2 regions of the Paenibacillus sp. 2KB_20 genome follow, and region 1 is predicted to be linked to the other one. Evidence: predicted binding sites of a transcription regulator. Region 1 holds the regulator's gene; the other holds the start of a gene.
What was found. Region 1 encodes LexA, which represses DNA repair genes until DNA is damaged. Its sites were predicted from a motif close to CGAACATATGTTCG; they were not measured.

Region 1 (6,084 bases):
TTCCGACGCGCTCGGGGATCATGCGCTGGCTCACTTCTACGAGCTGAAAGAAATCGAATGGGACATGTACCGCACGCAAGTTCATCAGTGGGAACGCGATCAATACATTACCATGTATTAATAGAGAAATCCCTTGCGCCGTAAGGCGTGAGGGGTTTTTGTTTTTCCAATGAATATGATCAAACAGGCATATGGAATATTAGTCAGGTTTCATATAAAGTTAGTGGAGTAGGGGAAATGCTGCTGTGGTAAGTGGAACAACGAAGGAGGCCCGTAAATGGCAACTCTAAGTGACCATGAAGAGAAGGGAACTCAGGCAGTGTTCGCGTTTATATCTCGTATTCCTGGTGAGGATGAAGGATGCCAGATCAATTTTAAGTTTTTTCAGGCTAACCGAATCATTTATGATTTGAATTTTGGGTGGACGAATTTGACAATCCGGAATTATATTTCGGTAACTGCTGAATTTCCGCTTGAGTATTTAAATGGTTTTAAATTAGATGGTTTATTTATGTCTTTCGAAAAACATTTATACCAGCTGAGCTGGGAGCCAAAGGAACAAGAAGGAATCTATCAGTTGCATTTTTACGGATCGGAACAGGATTTTCAGTTAACCGCCGACATAGAATCCATTCGAAGATTTGGTTCTCAATTTAAACAGGCCTGGGATGAGTCTCCGTTAGTTTAGTAGCAATGGCAATAGATTTGGTTTGTGAATTTGGAGAACCGTTCAGGAATGCAGCCAATACAGAATCGCCCTCCATAAAAGGGAAGATTCTTTTTTTATTTTTCGAAAAAAGGGAACTTTTACTCACTTCCATGACTCTAATTAGACGAGGTGAATCGGTTGGAGCTGGAATACTTGAAGCAGATGACGGTGATGGACACACAGACACTGGATAAAATCATGAACTTATACGGAAATGATATCTGGAATTACGCTTATTTTCTGACCAAACAGCAAGCACTGGCTGACGATATTGCTCAAGAGGTGTTTATTAAAGCTTATTTTGGCATACATACCTTTCGCGGTCGGGCGACGCTAAAAACGTGGCTGCTTACAATTACAAGACATACCGCGTATCGATATAAACAGACTTTTTTCTTTCGGAAAGTGACCCTTAAGGACAAGCTGCTCATAGATGCCTCAAGCCGCTCGGCGGAAGCAGAGTATTTGGATGGGCAGTATACCAATGAAATATGGGCCATGATTATGACCTTACCCAGGAAGTTCAGGGAGGTGTTGATCCTGGATATTTACTATGAGATGTCAATAAATCAGATTGCGGAGTTCCTTAACCTAGCGGCGGGTACCGTAAAATCAAGACTGTATCGGGCAAGGAAAAAAGTACAGAACCTGTTGAAGGAGAATGGCGATGAATGAGGATAAACCAGACTGGTATTCCCGGGCTAAAAAAGCTCCCTTTTCAGATGAAAAGTTCACATCTGAAATGAAAAAAAACGTGCATAGGTCCGTGATTTTCACCGACAGCAAGCCTAAACGTCGAAAGCACTTACAAGTTGGATTTGCTGGAGGGTTAATGCTTCTGATTATTTTAATTGCCTTTCAATTACCTTTTGGCAGAGAGGAACAACAGAGAGCAGGGACTTTACCTCCTGGTACGGAAGAGACAATCCGGGCACAAGGCGTAACGGATGAAGGAAGGTTAAGGGTTATTGCAGTTGGACAGGAAAAAATAACGACATTGGGAGCACCGAGCTGCTTCGGTATCGAAACGGATATATCGTTTACCGGAAACTACAGCGTACAGTATAGTACTAACCAAGTTACAAATGAAGTAACTACGCTGGGGGATCTTACTTTTATTCAACCAACATCTGCTCCGGTTGATATGATTCGCCTGCCGTTTCAAGCTGCCGATGTATTTATACTCGCACCGCAATATAGGGACTGTCATGGTATACAAATCTATGCGTTCGCAGTGGGGCATGAAACGGGTAAAGCCGTCCAGCTCCGATTTCAGGATAAATCCTTGGTATCCTACTTTTCATATTATAGACCAGGTACTACTCCCATGGTAAAAGACAATAAGCTTGTTCTGCAATCCACGGAGGGGCCGGGTGGGGAAGGTTCGCCGGATTATAAACCCAAACGGATGTATCGACTAGATCTTAAACAAGGCATTATGGAGCAGGCAAACTAGCTATGATACAGCTTCGTGATCTATATAGAAAAAGCAAAGAGGTTACCATCCAATTAAGGGAGGTAACCTATTCTTCATAGATAAATATATGAAATTAGTGGACATCCCGGAAGAGTCCGATTACTTTACCGAGAATCGTAACATGGTTCAGGCGCAGTGGCTCGTAGGTAGGATTCTCCGGTTGCAATCGTACATGATCCTTCTCCTTATAGAAGGTCTTCACAGTTGCTTCGTCTTCCTCTGTCATCGCTACGACAATGTCGCCATTGTCTGCTGTTTGCTGCTGGCGAACAATGACATAGTCGCCGCTGTGAATGCCGGCTTCGATCATACTGTCACCAATAACCGACAACATGAACACCTTATCGTCGCCTACATAATGCTGTGGGAGTGGGAAGTAATCCTCAATGTTCTCCATGGCTGTAATAGGAACACCTGCAGTGACTTTTCCGACAACAGGCACTCTGGCAATGGTGTGAGTAAACAGGCTTGCGCTTTCGGACTCTTCTTGGCCAAGCAGTTCGATTGCTCTTGGTTTCGTAGGGTCACGGCGAATGAGGCCTTTCTTCTCCAAGCGGTCAAGATGTCCATGGACCGTTGAACTGGAAGCTAGTCCGACAGCCTCGCCGATTTCCCGGACAGAAGGCGGGTAACCCTTGCTACGAACTTCGTTGCGGATAAACTCTAAGATCGCCAGCTGGCGGCTGGATATTTTCGACATGCCGTATCAACCCCATTTAGTAACGTTTGGGAAAATTATAACATAGAACTTCCGTTCGTACAAACATAAGTTCTAAATAAAAATAGAACAAATGTTCTTTTTGGTATTGAATCAAACAAGTGTTCGTGTTAATATAAATCCATAAGAGAACACTTGTTTGGGAGATGATGATTCCATGTTGAAATACAGTACATACCGTAGCATTTATGAGAACGTTCCAGTGCAAACGAAGTCCTCGGAGACTTGGATCGATCAATTGAAGTCGAGAATGGCATCCATTCCTTTTATAAAGCTTTTATTCGTTCTGTTAATCGTAGCATCCTGTTGGACAGGGGCATATTCCGTTTTTGCCGGGGGGATGGATAAACCCACGGGGGAGAAGCAGGTTATTGTTCAATATGGCGATAGTTTGTGGCGGATTGCTTCCCTTCATAAACCGACAGATATGGATACGCGAGTATACCTGGATAGCATCCGAAGAATGAATGGATTGAAGGGTCCGGATATACAGGCAGGAGAGGTGTTGTCTTTACCGGTCTGGTAATGGGATGACACTACGAGAAACTCTTTCCTTATATATGTCCCTATTTCTCGCTTCATATTTGTAGGTTTGCCTGACGAAGTGATTTCACGCAGTATCGCGTGTTTAGAATAGATATCTATTGATTTCTTAACATAGAGGACCCATTTATAGGCATCATATGTTCATATTTGTTCTTAATCAGAGTTTGCAAGGGTGCAAGTTGCCTTGACAAGCTCTTTTTCACATGTTTAAGTTATACATGATATTGGAATTGGAGGAGAAGTCATGGACATCGATACTTTGGTTGAACGCATCAATGTGCTAGCAAGAAAACAGAAAAGTGAGGGATTGACCGCGGAAGAGCTCAAGGAACGGGCAGAGCTTCGGGAAATATACCTTAACAATATTCGTGGTAACTTTAGACAACAGCTGGAATCGATCGAATGGGTTGATGAAAATGAACAAAAAGGCGGCCCGCGATTAAAGCATTAGTCGATCAACTGGAACATGGATCTACAACCAGTGATTCATGACCAGATAGTAGGATAGAATTATAATACTTGGGGTGCCGATTATTCGGGGGAATCGAATACGGTTACCCCAAGTTTATATGGATTGGTAATATATTGAAATTTAATCCAGGGGGAACCATATGTCACGATCATGGGAAAGAAAAGTCAACAAAAATATGTCACAGCTCAACAAGCAGCGTAAGAAGCAGGGGCTGACCTCGTACCAAGGCTCTGCAGTTACTGATAAGCATGATGTATTTAAGGGACGTAAATATGTACTTCCGTTAGTGCTTGTTGCATTGGCTGGTGTGTATGCACTTCTTGGAACGGCGACGTCCGAGGCTGCAGGTGGAAGCAACGATGTACTGAACTGGGTAGGTGTCAGCTTGTACATTCTGTTAGCGCTTATGATTTTCTTACGCAAGCCTTATTTGAAGATTGAGCGTGCTTCCGTATCCACCATGAAGTTCAATCGGGAACGTCGACTGGCTGTATCGGATATCGAGAAGATCAAATTGGCTTCGGGTTCCGTCGTGATCCAGGGTAAGGGGAAAGCAGGCAACTGGGTATTCTCGCGTATGATGAATCTTTATGATACGAAAGCGATGGGCGAAAGATTAGAAGAGTTCGCAAAAACTCATCAAATTCCAGTAGAGCATAATTAACAAATAGAATAGATCACAGTGTATATGAGGAGTGGGAGAGACATGCCGATAGCTGCGGTTTTGTTTGATTTGGACGACACGTTATTGTGGGATGAACGTAGTGTGGAAGAAGCGTTTGAAGTGACATGCCAGGCCGGAGCGAACGAGACCGGCATTGATGCCAAAGCACTGTTGGCCGCAGTACGGGAAGAAGCGAGAGCATTATATGAATCATATGATACCTTTGCTTTTACCAAAATGATCGGAATTAACCCTTTCGAAGGCTTGTGGGCTAACTTCACGGCTGGATCGCAGCCTGAATTCAGAAAGCTGCAGGAGCTGGCACCCGTATACCGCAAGGAATCATGGCGACGCGGACTTCAGCGCCTAGGCGTTGATAGTGAAACATTGGCCGAAACGTTGGCTGCACAATTCGCTGCTGGACGCAGAACTAGACCCTATGTATATGAAGAAACGTTTGAAGTTCTGAAGGAATTACAGGGAAATGTAAAGCTGCTGCTTCTCACGAACGGAAGTCCGGATCTGCAGCAGGAGAAGCTGGACGGTGTTCCAGAACTGGTTCCTTATTTTGATCATATCATCATCTCCGGTGATTTTGGCAAAGGGAAGCCGGATGTTTCCATCTTCCAGCATGCTCTGGATTTGTTGGGTGTTGAGGCGGATCAGGCCGTAATGGTGGGAGATAAGCTGACCACAGACATTAAAGGCGGGAATGCGGCAGGACTGCATACGGTTTGGATCAATCGGGTAAACCGACCTCACGATCCGTCCATTCAACCGAAGTTTGAGATCAAACATTTATCGGAGCTGCATGCCATCGTCGCATCCTTGTAAACTACGCAATGAAGAACTCACACCCGAATAATGGGTCCGCAATCGTACATAGGAACAGCCCTAACAGCAGATTCTGCGGTTATGGGCTGTTTTTTTGTTGGTTACACAAATGGACTTGAGCCGTGCATTTGGCAATGATAAACGTCACACAATTGTAAGCTGCATGAGATAGAAGTAAAAGAATAATGCGATATAATGGTTTAGGTAACTTAACGAGGTTTGGTAATGACCATTACGTGAATGAACCATACATAGCCCTATTCTGTAAAAGAGGTGTAGAGAATGACCCGAAAAAAGATAGCCTTACTTGCAGCCATGGTGCTGATGGCGGTTGCGCTTGCCGCATGTAATGACAGCAAAGCGGAATCCGGAGAAGATGTGATGGCGGAACCCATCATAGTCGAGCTGTCTCTGACGCCGGAGAGTATTAAGGCTGGTGAGAAGGTGCTGATCGAAGCGAAGGTGACGCAAGCAGGCAGTCCGGTCGAAGATGCGAACAATGTGGAATTTGAAGTGACGCTGGAAGGCGGAGGCGTTCAGGCAAAGGTCCCGGTTAAGCATGATCAGGACGGGGTTTACAAAATGGAGAAAACCTTCGATGAGGCTGGAACCTATCGTATCGTTTCCCATGTCACGGCGAGAGGACAGCATTCCATGCCGTTGA
Region 2 (6,084 bases), on a different contig from region 1:
AATTGAATAAATACGTATGGAATTGGTCAATGATGTAGTGTAGTTATTCGGTTCTAAATACGACTATTATTCATGCTGAGGAGGCTGTCGATATGGTATGGCTTCTGGTTGCACTTATTACTTTTATTTTGCAGATGGTTGCAGTGCTGTTGCTGGAGTTTCGGAATCCGTCCAAGGCCGTGGCCTGGCTGTTTATTTTATTTTGCCTCCCATTGATCGGGTTTGTACTCTATTTCTTTGTGGCGAGGGACTATCAGAAGCGGTTGAAGATTCGCAAGCGGGGCTCCAGACTGTTTCAGGAACTCAGGGGGCACCTATGGGATCGGGCCGCCGTTGTTCGGCACAAGGAAGATATGAACAATGCCGGATTTCATCACAATGATCGTTTGTTCAATCTGCTTAATCACTTGTCGGAGAGTCCGATTACAGGGTGTAATCAGAGCCGAGTGTTGACGGATGGGAAAGAGACTTACGCTGCCATGCTGAGCGCGATGGAGCAGGCCAAAGATCATATTCATGTGGAGTTCTATATCTTTCGTCATGACCGGATCGGCACGAAGTTTCAGGATGTCATGATTCGAAAGGCGCAGGAAGGCGTCAAGGTACGTCTGGTTTGTGACGGGCTTGGCAGTTACAAACTCAAGAAAACGTTCATTCAGCGGTTTAAGGAATCGGGAGTGGAGTTCTATTTCTTCCTGCCCGCCATGGTTTCGATGTTCAGCCGCAGAATCAATTACCGGAATCACCGTAAAATCGTTGTAGTGGATGGCACGATCGGTTTTCTTGGCGGGATTAACGTCGGGGACGACTATCTGGGCGAATATCCGAAAATGGGCTACTGGCGCGATACGCATCTGGAAGTAAAAGGGGATGCAGTCTATTTCCTGCAAAATGTGTTTCTGCATGACTGGAAGCTTGCTTCCGGGGAGCGTATTGCGGATTTCGGGCTGTTCCCGGAGCATCAATGCACCGGGGATGAGCAAATACAAATTTTGAGCAGCGGACCGGATCTGAGCTGGAATGCCATTCAGGAGATGTGCTTCGGGGCGATTTCCGTAGCCAAGGAACGGATATGGATCACAACGCCGTATTTCATTCCCGATGACGGGATATATGAGGCGCTGAAGACGGCAGCGGTGAGCGGTGTGGATGTACGGATCATTATTCCGGATCGTGCCGATTCCCGTTTTGTGAAGATGGCAAGCTTGTCCTACGTAGAAGAGTTACTGGCAGCTGGAGTTACCTTCTACGAGTATGAAAAAGGATTCATCCATGCCAAGGTGCTCATTGTGGACGAACTTCTCGGTTCGGTCGGTACGGCGAATATGGATATGCGGAGTTTCTTCTGTAATTTTGAGCTGACAGCCGTACTGTTTGATCAACTGCCGATAGAACAGTTGGTTGCGGATTTTAAGGAGGATCTCAAACAGAGCAGGCAGATTGATGCGGAGAGGTTTCGTCAGCGCGGAAGATGGCAGAAATCAGCCGAAATATTATGCAGGATGCTGTCACCCTTACTATAAGTGTGTAACATCTTACATCAGATGTAAGAGTGTTGAAAGGGCAAGTGAAATTCAGGAAGAAACCTGAAAGTTCTATGTCCAGCATTTATTATATGATAGAATATTTATAAGGGTTTCACTTATAAATATAAATTAGCTTATTTTTCATAAGTTGAACGGGGGAGATTTATGTCAAGTGATGTGAAGATTCTTGCGCAAGTGAAAGCGGAGCAGCAGAAGCCGGAGAATCCCAAGGCAGGCTCAACCACCTTGAAGCTTCTCCGTCGTCTGGTGTTCTTAACTTTCGGTGCGGTATTGATGGCAGTAGGGCTGGAGATCTTTCTGGTACCCAACAGAATTATTGACGGAGGCATTACCGGTGTATCCATTATGGTTTCCCATATCACCAATGTTCCGCTAGGTGTATTCCTGACCTTGTTCAACCTTCCATTTTTATTTATGGGATATAAACAAATCGGGAAAACCTTTGCATTATCCACGCTGTTCGCCGTCGTGATCATGTCCATTGGAACTTATTTTCTACATCCCGTGGATCCGATCACCATTGATCCGCTGCTTGCGGCCGTGTTCGGCGGCGTTCTACTCGGAATCGGGGTTGGTCTTGTTATCCGGTCCGGCGGCTCCTTGGACGGAACGGAAATCGTGGCTATTCTGATCAACAAAAAGACGCCGTTTTCTGTCGGTGAAATCGTGATGTTCATTAACGTATTTATTCTTGGCAGCGCAGGATTTATTTTCGGTTGGGATCATGCCATGTACTCGCTGATTGCTTATTACCTGGCGTTTAAACTGATTGATATTACAATTGAAGGCATTGATCAATCCAAATCGGTTTGGATTATCAGTGATAAGCATAAGGAGATCGGTGATGCGCTGACCCAACGTCTTGGGCGCGGTGTAACCTATCTGGAGGGAGAGGGCGCTTATTCCGGCGACAGCAAGAAAGTTATCTTTGTTGTCATTACTCGTCTGGAAGAAGCGAAGCTCAAATCCATCGTAGAAGATTGGGATTCCCAGGCTTTTGTTGCCATTGGGAATATCCATGACGTGAAGGGCGGCCGCTTTAAGAAGAAGGCCATTCATTAATGCACCAATATTCCGATGTTCCACCCATGTTGAGAGTTAACACGGGTGGAACATTTTTTTGTTTAAGGGACATCTGCGTGCAAGCGAAGTTCCTTTTTTTTCCGTCCATATTGACGAATGATTCTTGCCATCGCCTGCACAGCCGCAGATTGACCGATAGCCTGGTTAACGGTTCCGGTGAAATAAAGTCCTGATTCAGGGTGATGGAAGGCAAAGGCGCCGGATTGACCCCAGTGACCGATGAGTCCTCGTCTCAAGCCAAATGGAGAAAGCGGCTGTCTTGAAATGCCGGTGCCATAGAAAAAGGGACCAGGTGCCCAGAGAAAGTTCCATTCCCTTTGGAGTTCCTCCAAATCACCTATCGGAAACAACTCCCCGTTAAAAAAGGCCCGCAGGAAAATCATCGTTTCCCTTGCCGTTGAGACGATGCCGCCTTCCGCTCCGATTGACGCCATGTACTGCGGAAGGTCCAAACGCTTCTTCTTATAATAGAATGGAACGGGAGTCGTATCCTCCGGGTTATGATAGAAATACGTCTGTGTCAGATTCAGCTTGTCGAAGATGTATTCCTTGAATACGCTCTGAATGGAGTCACCCTTGATATTCTCGATGATCAGCCCAAGCAGCCGATAGTTGGTGTCGGAATATTGGGCTTTTTTCTGCTGTCCCGGTATGAATTTAGGCTTTCGCCGTCTCGCTGCATTCAATGTTTTGTCCAGACTCCAAGCCTGATCATGCCCGGCGATGAGCTCCGAGAAGACGTCTCCGGAAAAATAGTCCGGGATGCCTGACGTATTGGACATTAACTGTTTGACGGTAATTTCTTCGGTGTACTCCCTGTTCTCCATCATATGGAGTCCCGCGATGATCTCTTTTGAAAGGTACTCGCTGATGGGATCATCGAGTTGAAGCCGCTGCTCTGCTCGTAACTTCAAGATTACGGCTGTCACATACAATTTAGTCACGCTGGCAATGAAATAGCGGTCCCCAGTCTGCATCTCCCCGCCGCTGCTGACAAGGGAGAGTGATTGCTTCTGGTCCTCGACGCACAAAACCGTGCTAAACACATTTCTTTTATTGGCGATCTGAGCCAACCATTTATCCAGAAGCGACTGCTCCAGGGCTCTTCCCATTCTCCATATACCTCCCATGGATCCTAATTTATCGATACCTTATGCAGATTCATGTCTCTTGCTGTTTCCGCAAACGAGCGGCACGAATGAAATCCTCAGCGGCTTCGTCCATCATATGGATCATCCTGTCGTCATCCACGCTCTCGGTGAACAAATCATTGGCTAGCATGACACAGAGACCTGTCTGAAAGGTTTGCATTTTCAAAAAAATCGATTGCAGTTCCTGATCAGAAAATCCCGCAAGCTCCGGGTCCAACTTCATTAACCCGATAACCTCACGAATTTGTTCCGGGGTATTCTTCATATGGGGATTGTTCTTCATGATCAAATCCCGGTAGAGCACAGGGTATTCCTTCGCGAATCGCAGACTTGCCATGCCGATATCCCGGAACGGCTGACCGGATTGCTGATCTTCAATCAATCCTCTGGCCACCTGAAAGGCCTTTTCGACGACCTGTTGAACCAGTTCCTCAGCATCGTTGAAATTGACATAGATTGGCGCGATGGAGCTGCCCAGACGTTCGGCTACTTTTCGAATCGTAATGGACTCGATTCCATCCGTCTGAGCAATGTCAAATGCGGCTAGCACGATATCTTGTTTGGTGAACTTCGTTTTTGGTGCCATTGCTGTCTGCAACTCCTTAGATTATTTATATGTGAAACAGTCGATACATATCACATGATATATATTAATTATAAATAGCAATTGGACCGGGTTCAACCTTTTCGTATAAGGGGTTGCTGGAGGTTTATTTGTAAATCCAGTAAAATCCACTTATAATAAGAACATATGTTTGTTAAGATATGAAATAGTTCAACATACAGCAGTAAAGGATCAGAGGGGAGGAAGCGGAGTGGCTCGCACGTTATATGAACGGATAACTACCAAACAGACTTTAAACAGAGTAAAGGAAGAGAGGATGCCCTTCGATTGGTCCATCAATCCGTACCGCGGATGCGGGCATGGCTGCAGCTTTTGTTATGCCCGTGCGTTCCAATCCTTTATCGGCATGGGGGCGGAAGATGAGTTTCAGCATCATATCTTTATGAAGTCGAATGCAGCCGAAGCGCTGGAGAAGCAGTTATCGAGTGCAGCGAGGAAGTTTGATCATGATATTGAAGCGATGCGCAGATATATTGGACAGGTTACGATCGGTACGGCAACCGATCCGTACCAGCCGATCGAGAGCAAGGAGGGCATTACGCGGGAGTGTTTGAAGCTGCTTGCTAAATACCGCATCTCCACAAGCATTACAACGCGCTCTCCGCTCGTGCTCAGAGATATGGACATATTGACCCGAATGGAGAATGTGTCCGTTAACATAAGTCTCAACACGCTGAATGGGGACATCATCCGGAAGCTGGAGCCGGCATCGCCTCATCCGGAGGGCAGGCTCGATACGATTCACCGATTATCGGCTGCAGGCATAAGAACGGGCTTGTTTGTGGCGCCTGTGCTGCCCTTTTTGACGGATAAGGAGTCGGAACTGAAGGATCTCCTGTCGCAGGCGAAGGTAAGGGGCGTTTCCTTTGCCATGATCTCGTTACTGAGACTCTCGCGCGACGTGAAGAAATGGTACATCGAAACACTTAAACACCAGTTTCCCAAAGTGGTTCAGCCTTACCGCGAGTTATATGGACAGGGCGCATATGCCGAAGAGCACTACGTACGTTCCTTCAAATCGATGGCAGCCAGGCTGCTGAATGAATATGAGCTGAATGGACTGACCACGGGGGCATCTGCTGCTGTAGTGAGCGAATCCGGGACGATCGTAAGCGGGACTTCTCAAGAGAACAGGACGCAGGTTCAAGGCGCTCGCGAGCATCTACTTTCAGTGGGGGACTTGGTTGCTCCTGCACAGCCAAGGAAGCTGCCACAACCGGCAGTGCCGGTCTCCGGGGAGGAGCTAATGCCGGATATTGAACAGCTATCCTTTCCTTTTTGAGGCTCCCTTACCTTGGGGCTTCAGATGTCGGATGACGTTCTCGATCGGTTGCGGAGGCAAGGTCTGAAGCAGGTCGCCCTTCTCTCTTAGCCGTTCTTCAATGTTCAGCAGATGAAAATCCGTGGGAGAAACATCCTGACGGACCTCATCCCAAGTGAGCGGCGTGGAGACGGTCCCCAGCCGTCGGGCCCGTGGGGTATACGGAGCGGCGAGCGTCCTTCCGCTGTAGTGTTGAAGATAATCGAAGTAGATTTTATCGCCGCGATTCTTCTTAAGTCGTTCGATGGTGAACAGCTTGGGGAACTTCTCGGTTACATACTGCCCCACGAATTGTCCGACCGTGCGAAGTTCATCGAACGTAATGCCTTCCGGAATCGGCACGATGATCTGCACCCC

Region 2: AB4124_RS04575 (SPL family radical SAM protein) is a predicted target of LexA. The motif match lies at 4,526-4,539, and genes of this name have one in related genera.

What each region holds. Positions count from the first base shown of each region.
Region 1 is NZ_JBFRHH010000008.1:105,521-111,604, forward strand. Features, by position in the region: gene glnA (type I glutamate--ammonia ligase) at 1-121, shown strand, start outside; gene AB4124_RS22670 (hypothetical protein) at 278-688, shown strand; gene AB4124_RS22675 (RNA polymerase sigma factor) at 839-1,384, shown strand; gene AB4124_RS22680 (hypothetical protein) at 1,377-2,165, shown strand; gene lexA (transcriptional repressor LexA) at 2,260-2,886, opposite strand; gene AB4124_RS22690 (LysM peptidoglycan-binding domain-containing protein) at 3,062-3,430, shown strand; gene AB4124_RS22695 (DUF896 domain-containing protein) at 3,695-3,901, shown strand; gene AB4124_RS22700 (hypothetical protein) at 4,062-4,586, shown strand; gene AB4124_RS22705 (HAD family hydrolase) at 4,629-5,420, shown strand; gene AB4124_RS22710 (FixH family protein) at 5,703-6,084, shown strand, end outside.
Region 2 is NZ_JBFRHH010000001.1:972,397-978,480, reverse strand. Features, by position in the region: gene cls (cardiolipin synthase) at 93-1,523, shown strand; gene AB4124_RS04590 (YitT family protein) at 1,692-2,609, shown strand; gene AB4124_RS04585 (serine hydrolase domain-containing protein) at 2,672-3,742, opposite strand; gene AB4124_RS04580 (TetR/AcrR family transcriptional regulator) at 3,792-4,367, opposite strand; gene AB4124_RS04575 (SPL family radical SAM protein) at 4,597-5,688, shown strand; gene ligD (non-homologous end-joining DNA ligase) at 5,671-6,084, opposite strand, start outside.